DNA from 2 places in the Streptomyces sp. NPDC005752 genome. Region 1 is predicted to be linked to the other one. Evidence: riboswitches for the same ligand, from Rfam matches in the RefSeq annotation. Region 1 holds a riboswitch; the other holds the start of a gene.
The links. Region 1 has a riboswitch for cyclic di-AMP ahead of ABZ441_RS33310 (LysM peptidoglycan-binding domain-containing M23 family metallopeptidase). Riboswitches for the same ligand answer to the same signal wherever they lie in the genome.
Positions count from the first base shown of each region.

Region 2: linked by a shared signal. The riboswitch ahead of ABZ441_RS26390 (M23 family metallopeptidase) and the one ahead of ABZ441_RS33310 (LysM peptidoglycan-binding domain-containing M23 family metallopeptidase) in region 1 are both predicted to bind cyclic di-AMP.

Region 1 is NZ_JBEXYB010000077.1:1,077-8,714, reverse strand. It holds gene ABZ441_RS33310 (LysM peptidoglycan-binding domain-containing M23 family metallopeptidase) at 39-953, opposite strand; cyclic di-AMP (ydaO/yuaA leader) riboswitch at 958-1,116, opposite strand; gene ABZ441_RS33305 (tyrosine-protein phosphatase) at 1,530-2,354, shown strand; gene ABZ441_RS33300 (DUF6126 family protein) at 2,364-2,537, opposite strand; gene ABZ441_RS33295 (XRE family transcriptional regulator) at 2,606-3,226, opposite strand; gene ABZ441_RS33290 (aspartate aminotransferase family protein) at 3,301-4,695, opposite strand; gene hpnH (adenosyl-hopene transferase HpnH) at 4,862-5,881, opposite strand; gene ABZ441_RS33280 (1-hydroxy-2-methyl-2-butenyl 4-diphosphate reductase) at 5,888-6,541, opposite strand; gene shc (squalene--hopene cyclase) at 6,546-7,638, opposite strand, start outside.
Region 2 is NZ_JBEXYB010000035.1:57,721-66,345, reverse strand. It holds gene trmB (tRNA (guanosine(46)-N7)-methyltransferase TrmB) at 1-615, shown strand, start outside; gene ABZ441_RS26400 (PrsW family intramembrane metalloprotease) at 686-2,137, shown strand; gene ABZ441_RS26395 (aldo/keto reductase) at 2,186-3,130, opposite strand; gene ABZ441_RS26390 (M23 family metallopeptidase) at 3,350-4,390, opposite strand; cyclic di-AMP (ydaO/yuaA leader) riboswitch at 4,402-4,554, opposite strand; gene ABZ441_RS26385 (PP2C family protein-serine/threonine phosphatase) at 4,788-5,948, opposite strand; partial or broken gene ABZ441_RS26380 (TipAS antibiotic-recognition domain-containing protein) at 6,082-6,543, opposite strand; tRNA gene ABZ441_RS26375 (tRNA-Met) at 6,736-6,809, opposite strand; gene ABZ441_RS26370 (FAD-binding oxidoreductase) at 7,262-8,625, shown strand, end outside.

The DNA of each region.
Region 1 (7,638 bases):
AGCGCACCGCCCCACTACTCCACCCTCAGGCGTGCGCCTCAGATGGAGACGCCGTGCGAACGCAGGTAGGCGATCGGGTCGACGTCCGAGCCGTAGCTCGGGCCGGTGCGGACCTCGAAGTGGAGGTGCGGGCCGGTGGAGTTGCCGGTGGAGCCGGAGAGGCCGAGCTGCTGGCCGCCGGTCACGGTCTGGCCGGCCGACACCTCGAGCGAGGAGAGGTGCGCGTACTGGGAGTACATGCCGTCGCTGTGCTGGATGACGACCTCGTTGCCGTACGAGCCGCTCCAGCCCGCGGAGACCACGGTGCCCGGACCGATGGACCGGACGCTGGTACCGGAGGCCGCCTGGAAGTCGGAGCCGGTGTGGTAGCCGCTGGACCAGCTGGCACCGGAGGCGCGGTACTGGGTGGTGACGTTGGCGTTCTCGACCGGGGCGGACCAGCCGGAGCTGTTGCTCGCCGACGCGCCGGAGTCGGCGGTCTTCGCAGCCGTCTCCTCCACCGGGGCGGACGCCTTCTCGGCGGGAGCGGCCTTCTTCGCCGTCGACGGGGCGGCCTTGGAGGGCGCGGCCTCGGCGGACTTCTCCGCGGAGCCGGACGCCTTGGCGCCGAGCGCCAGCTTCATGCCCGGGAGGATCAGGCTCGGGTTCTCGCCGACGACGTCACGGTTGTCCTTGTACAGCTTCTGCCAGCCGCCCTTGACCTTCTGGTCGGCCGCGATCTTCGCCAGGTAGTCCCCGGCGACCACGGAGTAGGTCTTCGGGGAGCCCTTCCCCGCCGAGGCGGGGGTGCTGTGGGCGGCGACGGACTTGGCCGGCGCGGCCTGCTCGGCGGCGTGGGCGCCGGTGGCGCCGATCAGCGGAAGGGCGAGAACGGCGCCGCCGGTCCCCGCGGCGATGACGCCTCGGGAGATCGGGCCGGTCTTCGTACGACGGTGCTTGCCTTTTGCGGGCATGGGGAATTCCTCTCCGGCGCCTGCGAGGTGAGCTGTCGGGTTCGGACTGGAGATGCCCGGCCGCGTGGTGCGCGACTTGACCCCAAGCCGTACCGGATCCCTCCGGCCGGCGGCTTACCTGGTTCCCCCGCTCCTGCCACACGTGAGTCGGTGCGGATTCCGGGCGGCGGCAGGATTAGGCGTTCCGTCCGGATTGACCGTGACCGTAAGCGAGCCGGGACGCGGCGAACAAGCCGCGGATTGCGCGCCGGAATCGACGCTTCGATTTCGGCGCGGAATTCCCGTCACCCTCCGTGGATTACGGATCTTGGCTTTCCGCACGGCGCCCGGAATACCCCTCGGGCACTTCACCACTCACCGTCACGGATATGATCCCGCTCACCCACCTCACCTCATCTCCCGTACAAGCGGGGCATGTTCTGCTAAATGCACCAATACGGACAATGCTCCGGCGTCGCCCGTGAGCCTGGCGCAGGCACGGCGACCGAGACGACTGCGCGATGGGGCCATGTCGTATCGTCGCGAGCGTGCCCCCGTCGGCGAGCGGCGCCGACGCCCGACACTCCAGGAGCCCTTGTGACGCAGCTGCCAGAGGTCCCGCCGGTCGGCCCCGACCCGGCGGACGTCGATCTGAACGGTGTCCGCAACTTCCGCGACGTCGGCGGGCTTCCGACGGTGGACGGCCGCTCCGTGCGGTACGGGCGCCTCTATCGCAGCGGCCACCTCGCCCACGCCACCGAGGCCGACACCGCCTTCCTGGCCGGGCTCGGCCTGCACACGGTCTTCGACTTCCGCAACGCGGCCGATCACAAGCTCGACGGGTTCGACGTGGAGCTGCCCGGAGTCCGGAATGTCAGCATTCCACTCTCCGACCCGGCCGACGGCGCGGAGTTCTGGCGGCTGGTGCGCGACGGGAACATCCAGCAGCTGCGCTCGATCCTGGCCGACGGCAAGGGAACAGAGCGGATGGTCGCGTCGTACCGCTCGATCATCAGGGACCGCACCGCCGAGCACAGCCGCGTGCTGCACGCGCTGGCCGAGGACAGCGTCCCGGCGCTGATGCACTGCGCGGCGGGCAAGGACCGGGCGGGCCTGTCGATCGCGGTCTCACTGCTCGCGGTGGGCGTGGAGAGGGGGGCCATCGAGGCCGACTACCTCAAGTCGAACGACGCGCACCGGCGCTACAAGGTGCGGCGCAGCGACACCTCACCGGTGGGGATGTCCGACGAGGTGATGGAGCTGCTCAATCCTCTCTTCGGGGCCCGTGCCGAATACCTCGACGCCGCCTTCGCCACGATCGAGGAGGTCTGGGGCGACACCGACCGCTACCTCCTCGAAGGGCTGGGGATCAGCCACGAGACCCGCGCGAGACTGCGTGAGCGCCTCGTCGAGGGCGTGTGACGCCGGGGGTCAGCCCTTGCCGGCCACCGTGAAGAGCAGGAAGAGGAAGGCCGCGATGACATGTCCGGCCACCAGGTAGGCGAAGAGCCGGATCACGACGCCGCGCGGCATCCGCCGCTCCTGCGTGTCCGCGCTCTTCGGCCTGCGCGGGGTGAGCGGGTCGTAGTACTCCGAATCGGACATGCCGGTCCTCTCTCCCGACCGCTCGGGCCGGGGTGACGAAGGGTACGCAGGGTATGGGGCGTGCGGGATCAGAGCCGGTGGATCCCGCTGCCCGGGCACAGTTCGGCGACGGGGCTCTGCAGCAGGGTGTGGACGAAGAGCAGGCGCGCCCCGGTGATGTCCGGCGCCGCGATCCGGTGCGGGGTGAGCGAGTCGAAGTGCGCGCTGTCACCCGGATCGAGATCGTGCACGGTCTCCCCCAGCACGACCCGCAGCCGCCCGTCGAGCACGTACAGCCACTCCTCTCCGGGATGGACACGCACGAGGTCGCCCTCGGTGCCGTACGGGACCCGGACGCGCAGCGCCTGCATCGCACGGCCCGGTCCGCCGGCCTGCCGGTAGAGCCAGCCGCCCGCCGCGGTGCCACCGGGCGCGCCGTCGAGCGGGCCTCCGCGCACGATCGCGTCACGTTCGGGGGGTGTCTCGCCCAGGAGCTCGGAGACGGTCGTACCGTAGACACGGGCGAGGCCCAGCAGCATCGGCAGCGAGGGCTGCCTCCGGCCCGTCTCGAGCCGGGACAGGTGAGCCGGGGAGAGTTCCGCCCGGCCGGCTGCCGCCTCCAGGGTGAGGCCGCGATTGCGACGCAGGTCACGCAGGCGCGGTCCGATGCCGGGGAGTTCGTCGGCCACCCCTCCGTCAGCGGGATTCATGTATCCATTGAGCCACCCTCTTCCCTCTGAGGCAAATTAATTACCTCAGAGGCAAAAGCGGGCGGTCTCCGCCGTCAGCGGTTGGCGACGGCCTGTTTCACCAGAGTTCTGCCGAAGTCCCACATCAGCCCGCTTCCGCTGTGCGCGTCGTCCATGACGGCGGTGAAGGCGGTGACGAAGCGATCGACCTCCGGCTCCCCGATGACCAGCGGCGGGATCAGCTTGATCACCTCCAGGTGATCGCCGGAGACCTGGGTGAGGATCCGGTGCCTCTGCAGCAGCGGCACCACCACCATCTGCGCGAACAGCCCTTTGCGGGCCGCCTGCAACATCGTCCAGCGGCTGCGGAGTCCGAGGGACGAGGGCCGTCCGAACTCGATGCCGATCATCAGTCCCCGGCCGCGGACCTCGTGGAGCAGTTCGTAGCGTCCGACGAGCGCGGCGAGCCGCTCGCGCAGCAGATCACCGGTGCGGCGGGCGTTCGCGACGGTCTCCTCCTGCTCCATCACCGCGAGGACGGCGAGCCCGGCCGCCATGGCCTGGGCGTTGGAACCGAAGCTGGCCGAGTGGACGAGGACCCGGTCCATGGAGGAGTAGACGCGCTTGAAGATCCAGTCCTTGCCGAGCGTGGCGCCGACCGGAACGTAGCCCCCCGAGAGCGCCTTGGCGACACACAGCAGATCGGGTTCGACTCCCTCCTCGTGCTGGTACGCGTAGAAGTCTCCGGTCCTGCCGAGCCCGGTCTGCACCTCGTCGGCGATGAGCACGGCCTTGTGCCGGTGCAGCAGATCCTGAGCCTCCCGCAGGAAGCCGGGCGGTGAGGCGTGGACGCCCTTGCCCTGGATCGGCTCCACGATCAGGCCGGCCACGTCACCGCGCCCCAGCTCGCGTCGCAGCGCGTCGAGGTCGCCGAGCGGGATCGCGGTGTCGGGCAGCAGGGGCGCGAACCCATCCCGGAACCCCCTCTCGCCGTTGACGGAGAGCGAGCCGGTCGTCAGCCCGTGGAAGGCGTGGTCGCAGTAGAGGATCCGTGGCTTGCCGGTGGCGTACCGGGCGAATTTCAGAGCCGCCTCGACCGCCTCCGTGCCGCTGTTGCCGAAGAACACCCTGTCCAGGTGTGGACTGTGCGCCAGCAGCCTCTCGGCCAGCAGACCGGGCAGCGGCTGGCAGTCGAAGCGGGTGAGGTCGGCCAGGGAGGCGTCCAGGACGTCGTGGAGCGCCTGGCGCACGACCGGGTGGTGCCTGCCGAGACCCATCACGCCGAAGCCGGCGAGCATGTCGAGGTAGTCGTTGCCCTCCGCGTCCCAGAAGTACGCGCCCTCGGCCCGCTCGTAGACCTTGTCGAAACCGAGGGTGTGGAGCATCCGCGGCAGCTGGTGGTTGAGGTGGCGGGTGTGCAGCTCGTAGCGTTCGGTGCCTCGCTCTTCGAGGAGCCGTGCCAGATCGAAGCCCGGCCGTTCGTCCTTCATGCCCCGTCCTCCCTCGCCGCGTTCCGCCCTGCCGCTGCCGTGCGGCGCTCCGGCGCCACGGCGCGTGCGCGCCGGCCCGGCCCGGACGCGCCGCCGGTGGCGGCGTCCGGGCCGGGCCGGCAGTCCGGGGAGACCCCGGGCGGCCGGCTGCCCCGTGGTGACGAGGTCACCGGTTACCGCCGACCGTCTCCCGTGCAGCTCGCAGGGACTCCTTCAGCGACCCCATGGTGGCGAGCACCGCGGTGGGCTCGTAGCCGCAGTGCGCCATGCAGTTGGCGCAGCGCGGGTCCTTGCCCCGGCCGTACTTGTCCCAGTCCGTGTCCTCGATCAGCTCCCGGTAGGTGGGCACGTATCCGTCGCTCATCAGGTAGCAGGGCCGCTGCCATCCGAAGAGCGAGTAGTTGGGGATCGCCCAGGCGGTGCACGGGAAGTCGGCCTTGCCCTCCAGGAAGTCCAGGAAGAGCGGAGAGTGGTTCAGCCTCCAGCGCCCGCGGTTGCCTCCCGCGAAGGACTTCTTGAAGAGGTCACGGGTCTGTTCCACTCCCAGGAAGTGTTCCTGGTCGGGCGCCTTCTCGTAGGCGTAGGCGGGCGAGATCATCATCTCGTCCACCTTCAGTTCGTCGTTGAGGAAGTTGAGGACCTCGATGACGGTCTGCGGGGTGTCGGTGTTGAAGAAGGTGGAGTTGGTCGTGACACGGAAGCCGCGCCGTTTGGCCTCCTTCATCGCCTCCACCGCTTCGTCGAACACGCCTTCCTTGGCGACCGACTCGTCGTGCCGCTCACGCAGTCCGTCGATGTGCACCGCGAAGGCGAAGTAGGGCGACGGGGTGAACTTCTCGAGCTTCTTGCGCATCAGCATGGCGTTGGTGCAGAGGAAGACGTACTTCCTCTTGGCCACCAACTGGCGGACGATTTCGTCGATCTGCGGGTGCATCAGTGGCTCGCCGCCGGCGATGGAGACCATCGGGGCGCCTGACTCGAGCACCGCCCCGACCGCCTGCGCGACCGGCATGCGCTGCTTGAGCACTCCGGCCGGATGCTGGATCTTCCCGCAGCCCTCGCACGCCAGGTTGCAGGCGAACAAGGGTTCCAGCTCGACGATCAACGGGAACTTGTCCCTCTTGCGGAGCTTCTGTTCGAAGAGATACGTCGCGACCTTGATGGTCTGGCGGAGCGGCATGGCCATCTGGGCTCACCTCCTGGGGAGCAGCAAAGAACGGTGCCATTCATGAAAAGCCGGAAGTACGGCACGAAGTACGCGGAATGCCGATATTCCACCGCGTACCGTGCCGATACGGACGAGCTCATGCTCTGGAGCGTCCACGACCACCCGTACGGCCGCAACAGGACGGGCCCCCGTCCGCACGGCGGTGCGGAGTGTGGCAGCGGACTCCATGTCCACCGCGATGGCGCCGGTGGCCCGGAGCCCGGCCCGCGCCGGCCCCCGGACGACGTGTCCGGAGCCGGCCAGCGGGCCGGTGTGGACCGTACGTCCGGGCACCGTCCTGAGCAGTGCGTCGACCAGCAGGCCGGTACCGGTGCACGCCGTGGTGCCGCCGGCGTCGCGGGTCTCCTCGGCCACCACGAGGTCTCCCGGATGCATGCCGGGTTCCAGTCCCGCGCAGAAGCCGGAGGCCATGACCGCGGTGCCTCCGGCCCCGTGCCGTCCCAGCGCGGTCCGGACGGCGTTCTCCGCCGCCCTGGGGCCCATCCCGGACCTGATGATGCTCACGGGGCCCGGGCCCCGTACGCCGCCCGTCCTGCCGGTACGCAGCGCGAACCGCTCGATGCCGAGCGCGCAGGCGATCAGCAGCGGCGTGGCGGGCGGCTCCTGTGCACCACCCATCGGTTCAGGCCCCCTTGCCCGCACCGATACCGGCAGCTGTGGCGAAGGGGTCTCCGTACACGTAGCGGCCGAGGGCGGTGAGGGGGAAGACCTGCCGGTACAGGTGGTAGTTGATGGAGAAGTCCCAGGGGAATCCGGTTCCGGTGAAGTGCGGCTCGTCCCAGGAACCGTCGGCCTGCTGGGTCTCCGCCAGCCAGGCGACTCCACGCTCGACGGACCTGCTCCCCTGCTCACCCGCGGCCAGGAGCGCGAGGAGCGCCCACGCGGTCTGGGACGCGGTCGAGCTGCCGTGGCCGATCCATTTCTCCTCACGGTAGGAGCGCAGGTCCTCGCCCCAGCCTCCGTCGTCGTTCTGGACGGACTTCAGCCATTCGACGGCCCGTTGCACCGCTGGGTGTGCGGACGGCACGCCGGCCGCGATGAGTGCAGGCACCACGGAGCCTGTCCCGTAGATGTAGTTGACTCCCCACCGGCCGAACCAGGCGCCGCTCGCCTCCTGTTCGGCGAGCAGCCACTCGATGCCCCGGCGGGTACTGGGGTGCTGTGCCCGCCCTTCGACGGCGAGCATCTCCACGACGTGTCCCGTGACGTCCGCCGACGGCGGGTCGATGACCTCACCGAAGTCGCAGAACGGCAGCCGGTTGGGCAGCGGACTGGTGTTGTCCGCGTCGAAGGCTCCCCAGGCTCCGTTGCGCGACTGCATGCCGAGGTTCCAGAGCACTCCCCGCTCGATGGCCGCCTCGAGGCGGGCCGGATCGGGGTGCCGGACACGGCGCAGCGCCAGGACGACTTCGGCGGTGTCGTCGATGTCCGGGTAGTTGCTGTTGTGGAATTCGAACGCCCATCCGCCGGGCGCCAGTCGGGGTTTGCGCACGGCCCAGTCGCCGGGACGCACGATCTCCTCGCCCAGCATCCAGTCGGCCGCTCTCACCAGCGCCGGATGGTCGGGGCTCACTCCCGCGTCGGCGAGGGCGATGGTGGCGAGGCAGGTGTCCCAGACCGGGGACTGGCAGGCCTCGACCATGCGGGCGCCGTCCTCACGCCACACGGTGAACCGGTCGAGCGATTCGAGTCCCGCCCGCATGACCGGGTGGTCG
Region 2 (8,625 bases), on a different contig from region 1:
GAGGATGCCCTCCAGCGTCTGTGGCCCACGTGGGGCCTGGACATCGACGGCCGCAGCGTCCTCGATCTCCCCACGCTGTTCGACGGCCTCCCGGTGGTCCTGGAGATCGGCTTCGGCATGGGCGAGGCGACCGCGCAGATGGCGGCCGACGACCCGGTCACCGGAATCCTGGCCGTCGACGTGCACACCCCCGGCCAGGGCAATCTGCTGGGGCTCGCGGAGCGGGCGGGGCTGACCAACGTCCGTGTCGCCAACGGCGACGCGATCATCCTGCTTCGCGAGATGCTGGAGCCGGACGCGCTGGACGGGCTCCGGGTCTTCTTCCCCGACCCGTGGCCCAAGAAGCGGCATCACAAGCGACGGCTGATCCAGCCGGAGTTCCTCGACCTGGTGGCACGGCGGTTGAAGCCGGGCGCGGTCGTCCACTGCGCGACGGACTGGGAGCCGTACGCGGAGCAGATGCTGGAAGTCCTGACGGCACACCCGCTGTTCGAGAACACCCGGGCGGACGGCGGCTACGCGCCCCGGCCCGCCTTCCGGCCCCTGACCCGCTTCGAGGGCCAGGGCCTGGACAAGGGACATGTCGTGCACGACGTGCTGTTCACCCGTCGCTGATCAGCCAACGCCCGGCCTCCCGTGCACCGTGACGTGGCCAGGTGTCGGTGGTCCTCGTTAGGGTCGTCGAATGTCCGAGGGGTCCGTGCAGCACCAGCAGCCGGCCGTACCGGTTCTCGAGGAGCAACGGCTCGACGAGTTCCTGGGTGCCGTACCGGAGCGGGGTCAGTGGCGTTACCGGCCCCGCCGCGTCGGCATGGTCTGGCGCAGCAGGGCGTTCCGCGCCGGGGCGGTGATCACGGTGCTCGCGCTCTGCGGCCTGGTGATCCTGGCCCTGGTGCGCCAGCAGACGGGCACCGAGGGCTTCCTGGTGGGACTGGGGCTGGCCGTCCTGCCCGTGCCGCTGCTGATGGCGGCGTTCCGCTGGCTCGACCGGGTCGAGCCAGGTCCCTGGCGCAATCTGCTCTTCGCCTTCTCCTGGGGTGCGTGCGCTGCCGCGCTCGTGGCGATCCTCGCCAACTCCTTCGCGACACGCTGGATAGCCACGGCCACCGCGGATCCGGCGAGCGCCGACACCCTCGGGGCCACCCTCGTCGCCCCGGTCGTCGAGGAGAGCGCGAAGGCCGTCGCGGTCCTGCTGATCTTCCTCTTCCGCAGACGGCAGTTCGGCGGAATAGTCGACGGCATCGTGGTCGCCGGCTTCACCGCGACGGGCTTCGCGTTCACCGAGAACATCCTCTACCTGGGCAATGCCTTCGGCGAGGACCAGCATCTCGGGACCACGGGGCTCGCCTCCGTGACGGCGGGGACCTTCTTCGTACGCGTGGTGATGTCGCCGTTCGCGCACCCCCTGTTCACGGTGCTCTCCGGCATCGGCTTCGGCATCGCGGCGCTCGGCGGGTCCCGCCACCGGGTCCGCCGGGTCGTCCTGCCGTTGCTCGGGCTCGTCCTCGCCATGGGCATGCACGCCCTGTGGAACGGATCGTCCGCCTTCGGGCCGTACGGCTTCTACGCGGTGTACGGCGCGTTCATGGTGCCGTGCTTCGGCCTGGTGACCTGGCTGGCGATCTGGGCGCGTCAGCGGGAACTGCGCACGCTCTCCACGGAGCTCCCGGTGTACGCGGCGGCCGGTTGGCTCACCCCCGCCGAGCCTCTCGCGCTGGCCTCGATGCGGGCGCGGGGCATGGCCCGCGACATGGCCAGGCACTGGAACAGCCACCCGGAGCGCGCCCGGGGCAGGGCCGCGGCACGGGCCGTCGCGGAGTACGAGTCGTTCGCGACGTCCCTGGCCATGCTGCGCCGGAGGGCCCGGCACGACGGTGCCGGCCCGGACTTCGCCCTGCGCGAGCAGGAGTTGCTGCACCACCTCTGGCAGCGCCGGGACGTCGCGGGCCCGGCCCTGACGTACGCGGCCCACGCGACGGGCCGGCTGCGCGCCCCCCGGCCGCCCGTGCCGCCCCCGTTCCCCCGTCAGTTCTCCCACGGCGGCCCGCCCCAGCAGCAGCTCCCCGCACCGCACCGGCACTACGGCGGCCACAACCCGTACATGGAGGACGGCGGGCACCGGACACCGCCCGCGTAGAGCGCCGCCGGGCGGACGCCCCGGTCGACTCAACCGGCTCCTGCCCGGTCAGGCGGACGCCTCGGTCAGCTCGGTCAGCTCCTGCTCGGTCAGGCGGAGGTCGGCCACCGCCACCAGCGCGGGAAGCTGTTCGACCGTACGCGCGGAGGCGATCGGGGCGGTCACGGTCGGCCGGGAGGCCAGCCAGGCCAGGGCGACCGTGGCGATCTCGGCGTCGTGCTCCTGGGCGATCCTGTCGAGCGCCGTGAGCACGCCGCGGCCGCGCTCGGTCTCCAGGTGCTTGCCGGCGCCCTCGGCCCGCGCGCTCTCGACCGAGGTCCCCGGACGGTATTTGCCGGTGAGGAAGCCGGAGGCGAGGGCGAAGTACGGGACGGCTGCGAGACCGGCACCGGCCGCCGTGTCCTGGAGCGCTCCCTCGTAGGTGTCTCGCGAGACGAGGTTGTAGTGCGGCTGCAGTGCGACGTACCGGGCCAGGCCCTCGCGCTCGGAGAAGTCCAGAGATGCCTGGAGGCGCTCGGGGCTGATGTTGGAGGCGGCGATCTCCCGCACGGTGCCGGCCTTCACCAGTTGGTCCAGCGCGGTCACGATCTCCTCGACGGGGACGCTCTCGTCGTCGAAGTGGGTGTAGTAGAGGTCGATGTGGTCGGTGCCGAGCCGGCGCAGCGACGCTTCGGCCGCTTCCTTGATCGTGGTGGGCGAGAGCCCCTTGTACGCGGGGTGGGCGCCGACCTTGGTGGCGATGACGACGTCGTCGCGTCGGGAGCGGGCCGCCAGCCACTTACCGATGAGGGTCTCCGACTCACCGCCCTCGTTGCCCGGGATCCAGGCGGAGTAGGAGTCGGCGGTGTCGACGAAGTTGCCGCCGGCCGCCACGTACGCGTCAAGGACGGCGAAGGTCCGGTCCTCGTCGGCCGTCCAGCCGAAGACGTTGCCGCCGAGAGCGAGAGGGAAGACCTGAAGGCTCGAGGAACCGAGCGGGCGCAGAGATGTCATACCCAGGGACAACCCGTCCGCTGAGTCGACTATTCCGGTTTTCTGCCGGCCACTCCGGGGGCCCGGCACCACCGGAGCCCGGGGCCACGGTCCCGGACAGACCGGCGGCCCTGGCGTCGGGGGGTCGTGCGTCAGGGCCGCCGGGGTTCGGGTGCGCCGAATACCGGCAGCGGGGTCTTCCGCCCGGACCTTTCCGGTGCGGACGGAAGACCCGGGACCTCAGATCGTGAGGCCCTTGCCGCGGAGCCAGCTCATGGGGTCGATGCCCGTGCCGTCCGCGGTGTGGATCTCCAGGTGCAGGTGCGCCCCGGTCACGTTGCCGGTCGCGCCGACGCGGCCGATGGTCTGGCCGGTGGTCACCTTCTGACCGGCGCTCACGTCCATCGAGGACTGGTGGCAGTACCAGACCTCGGTGCCGTCGTCGAGTTCCAGGACCGTGCGGTAGCCGTACGACCCGGAGTAGCCGGCCGACTTCACCGTGCCGCTGTGAACGGCCTTCACCGGGGTGCCGGTCGGCGCCGCGAAGTCCAGCCCGGTGTGGTGGCCGGAGGACCACATCGAACCGGCCTGGCCGAAGGACGAGCTGATGTAGTAGGAGGAGGTCGGGACGGCGTAGCTGGCGGCGAGCTTGGCGAGACGCTCGGCCTCCGCCTTCTTCTTCGCCGCCTCTTCCGCCGCCTTCTTCTTCGCGGCGGCATCGGCTTCGGCCTGGCTCTGCTTCTCCGCCGCCTGGGCCGCTGCCGCTTCGACAGCCGCCTTCTCCTGCGCGGCCCTGGCCTCGGCCTCGGCCCCGGCCTGCTGCTGCTCGGCCTGCTGGAGGATGCGGGCGCGCAGCGCCTCGCCGGCGTCCGTGCTGCCCTGCTCCGCCTCGGCGGCGGTGATCCCAGCCGTGGTGAGCGGGGAGGACGCGGCAACCGTCTCGTGGTCCGAGTCGGAGTCGCCGGACATGAACGCGCCCACGCCGGGCAGGGACTTGGCATCGGGAAGGTTGTCCGCGATGGAATCGGGGAGAGAGATGGAGACCGGCGGCTTGCTCTGCGCGGTGGCCATACCACCCGCACCGACGGCCGCGATGACGCCGACGCCGAGGACGGTGGAGCTACGGGCGAGGCCGCGCTGCTTGGCTACGCGGTGCCGGCCGCGTACGGGGCGAATGGACTCCTCGGTGGGGTTCCATTCCTCCCAAGTCCTGCCCTCATCACCGAAGCTGTCGGTCCTGAAGGATGACGGTGCCTCGGGGGCAGGCTGATTCGACGCCACGTGGGCGCACTCCTTTCCTTCCTTCTCGCCTACCGGGTTAGCTGACGGGTTCGGAGCAGGAAGGTCTCCTACGGACCCCTTCGTCTCTCGCGAGACACAGGTGTCCGATTCACCCCATGTAGGTGGTTCCCCGGTTCCCTTGCGGAATTCGGCGCTGCGCACGGTGCCGCCTCTTGCGACGACAGGTACAACCGCGCTGCGTTATCGAACGTTAATAGACACCCAGCTCCGATTCCAAGCCGTTCCAACAGATCGTTCACGACCTTGGCCTGGACTTTCAGGGTGCAATCGGGCGCAAACGGGCGACCTGAGCACCCTTTGGCCAGCCATCAGTTTCTGACGTTGCGTCACATGTTATGCGGAGCGGGGTCCTTCGACTACCGACGGTCGCGACGGGTCATTCACTGTCCCGTCGCACGATCTTCACCGTCGTCCGCCGCTCCTGCTGCCCCCGTGCGGGACGGCCGATCGCGAGCAGCGCCAGGTCGTCCGTCGACCGGCCCCCGGTGTGCAGCCGTACGTCGTCGGTCAGCGCGGACAGCAGTTCCTCGGGCCCCGGGAAGAGCCTGCCGCTCAGCCGGGCCGCCGGGTCGTAGAAGACGCCCTCCGCGTCCCGCGCCTCGGAGAGCCCGTCGGTGAACGCCAGGAACATCGCCCCCGCCGGCAGCGTCCACTCGTCCGACCGGTCGGGCAGGGCGCCCAGCCCCATCCCGAGCGGCAGGGCCGGTACCGTCGGCGCCAGTACCTCCAGCGCCCCGTCCGCGTGCAGCACGAGCGGCTCGGGGTGGCCGCGGTTGACGACCCGCAGCACGTCGGAACCGACCGGGATCTCCGCGAGAACAGCGGTGACGAACCCCTCCATCGAGTCGAAGCCGCCCCGGCGCGACCCCTCACGGGCCAGCGCACGTTCCAGCCGCTGGGCCACCCCCTCCAACGACATCTCCTGCTCGGCGGCCTCCCGGAACGCCCCGATGACGACCGCCACCGCCCCCACCGCGTCCAGTCCCTTGCCCCGTACGTCCCCGACGACCAGACGCACCCCGTGGGGCGTGTCCGCGACGGCGAAGAGGTCGCCGCCGACGAACTCGTCCGCCTGGGCCGCCTCGTACCGCGCCGCGACCAGCAGACCGCCGATCCGGTCGTCCGGCGTCGGGAGCACCGCGCGCATCGCCGTCTCCGCGATGACCCTGGCCGAGGCCAACTGCTCGTTCCCGCGGCGCACGACGCTGTTGATGACGAGGGAGAGCGCGGCGACGGTGATCAGGGTGAGCAGGTCGGTGACCGGCACGACCTTGGCAAGCACGCCGTCCGAGATCCGGATGGCGAGGACGAGGAGGACCGCGACCACCCCGACCCGGACGGTCCCGGCCGGTGAGAAGAAGGGCGCGGCGATCAGCGGGGCGGCGGCGAAGAGCGGAACAGCCGTGACTTCCGGCGGCGTCACGAGGTCGAAGACCACACCGGCACAGATCATCAGAGCGGGCAGCACACGCACGAAACGCCGGGAACGGGCGTTCCCGGCAGCGCTCCTTCGCCGTCCGCCGTCCCGCTTCCCCACCTGTGCACTCCTGCCCGGTCCACCCACGGCTGCGGACGGTACCGCGCCCCATCCACGTTGGCCGGAGCCGCGCCGAGCGGCGACTCGTCATCGGCCAAAGGGAGGAGCGCGCCGTAGCCCCGCGCTCCGGAGGTCAGTCGGAGAGCCGGTGCTGCGCGTAGATCGTCAGTGCATCCCGTACGAAGACGGCGGTTCCGTCTCCGTAGCGATCGTAGTTCCTGCCGAAGCGGGTATCGGCGACGTACATCGCCCCGAGGCCTGTCACATACGCGCGGGTGGTCTCCACGGTCACCGACAGCCATGCGCAGTGCCGCCGCGCGATGTCCTGCGCCTGCTCGCTGCCGGCCTCCAGGCCGGCAGCTCGGGCCCGCCCGTAGTCCCGGGCGACGGCGTCGTGCACACCCCGGAAGCGGACGCGCTCCGCCTCGCTCAGCCCGCTCCACCACCGGCCGCTCCGCTCGTACGCCTCCCGGCCCCAGCGCTCGGCGACCTCCTGCTCGTGCGCCGTGTGGTCGAAGCCGTCGAGCACTTCCTCGGCCATCGGTTCCTCCCCTCCCCGCTCCTGCGCGGATCGGTCCGCACCGGTCCGCACCGATCCGCACCGGGACGATCCTGTGCCGGTAACCGTCGACACCCGTGCGGCTACGCGAGGGGAACGGCGGCCTCCTGGACGGACCACTCCCTCCAAGAAACGACTGGTCCTCACGTGACGTCGAGGTCAGGCCCCGGCGACGGGCATACGACAGAGGCCCGGATCCTCGAAAGGATCCGGGCCTCTGTCTTTCAGTAGCGGGGACAGGATTTGAACCTGCGACCTCTGGGTTATGAGCCCAGCGAGCTACCGAGCTGCTCCACCCCGCGTCGTTGTGATTGCAACTCTAGCCCATTCCGGAGGGTGCTCCGACCACTTATGCCACCGCCCCGCACCTCCACGCGTCGGCACCATCCCCCTCGGCGGCGGCGCGATACGCCAACGCAGGCCGCTCACAGCACAGTTGCCAGGCGCAGTGTCGTACTCAGAGGGTCCTCGGTGCGCCCGACAACGCCTCGGAGCCGGAGTCCACGTCCCCCGTGGGGAACACCGCGGCCGCACCACAGGCGTGACCCCGTGCGGTGCCTCTGGCCCCTGGCCGGTCCTGGGCACGGCACCGCCCTCTGCGATTGCGCGGTCTCCGGAGCGGCGGGACGCTGGAGGGACAAGGCTTTCGGTGTTCGGTCCCGTCTGCGCGGCATCCCGGGATGCCGGTGTCGGCTGGCCCACCCGCTGCGATGGCGCCAGGGGAGGCCGAGCGCATGCGCGCTAGGAGACGATCATGGACGGCGCCCTGCTGGAGACGATGAGGACCGCTCTGCGCGGTCCGGTCATCGGCCCGGACGACCACGAGTACGGGCAGGCCCGTACGGTCTACAACGGCATGATCGACAAGAAGCCGGCCGCGGTGGTCAAGTGCCGCGACACTGCGGACGTCATGGCGGCGGTCGACTTCGTCCGCGAGCACGGCCTGGACGTGGCCGTCCGGGGCGGCGGACACAGCGGTCCGGGTCTCGGCCTCTCCGACGGCGCCGTCACGCTCGACCTGTCCCCCATGAACGGCGTGCGGGTCGACCCGGCCACGCAGACCGCCCAGGCTGACGGTGGGGCGACGCTGGGGGACTTCGACCACGCCACGCACGCGTTCGGCCTCGCCACACCGGCGGGGATCATGTCCACGACCGGTATCGGCGGTCTCACCCTCGGCGGCGGACACGGATATCTCACCCGCAAGTACGGCCTGTCGGTGGACAATCTGGTCTCCGCGGACGTGGTCCTGGCCGACGGCAGCTTCGTCTCCACGAACCCGAGCGAGCACGCCGATCTGTTCTGGGCCCTGCGCGGCGGCGGCGGGAACTTCGGCGTCGTCACGTCGTTCGACTTCGAGCTGCATCCCGTGGACACGGTGGGGGTCGCGATCACCCTGTGGCCCCTGGAACTCTTCCACGACGTCATGCGCTGGTACCGCGACTTCCTGCCGCAGGCCCCGGACGACCTGTACGGCTTCTTCGCCTCGCTGACCGTCCCGCCCGGCCCGCCCTTCCCCGAGGAGATCCACGGGCGGAAGATGTGCGGTGTCGTCTGGTCCTCGACCGCGGACCCGGAATCCCTGACTGAGACCCTCGCCGTGGTCGGCGAACCGGGTCCGCCCGCCTTCCACTTCACGACACCCATGCCCTACCCGGCCCTGCAGAGCATGTTCGACGCGCTGATGCCGGCCGGGCTCCAGTGGTACTGGCGCGGGGACTTCTTCGACCGGATCACGGACGACGCGGCCGACGTGCACGCCGCCTTCGCCGAGAAGCTCCCCACCGGCCTGTCGACCATGCACATGTATCCGGTCGACGGCGCCGCCGCCCGGGTCGGGCCCGACGACACCGCCTGGGCCTACCGCGACGCCGTCTGGTCCGGAGTCATCGCCGGCATCGACCCCGACCCAGCCAACGCGGCGGCGCTGCGGGAGTGGGCGGTCGGCTACTGGGAGGCGCTGCACCCGCACTCCATGGGCGGCGGATACGTGAACTTCATCGGCACCGACGAGTCCCAGGACCGGGTCCGGGCAACCTACCGGGGACACTACGACCGGCTCGCGGAGACCAAGCGGACCTACGACCCGCACAACCTCTTCCACGCAAACCAGAACAT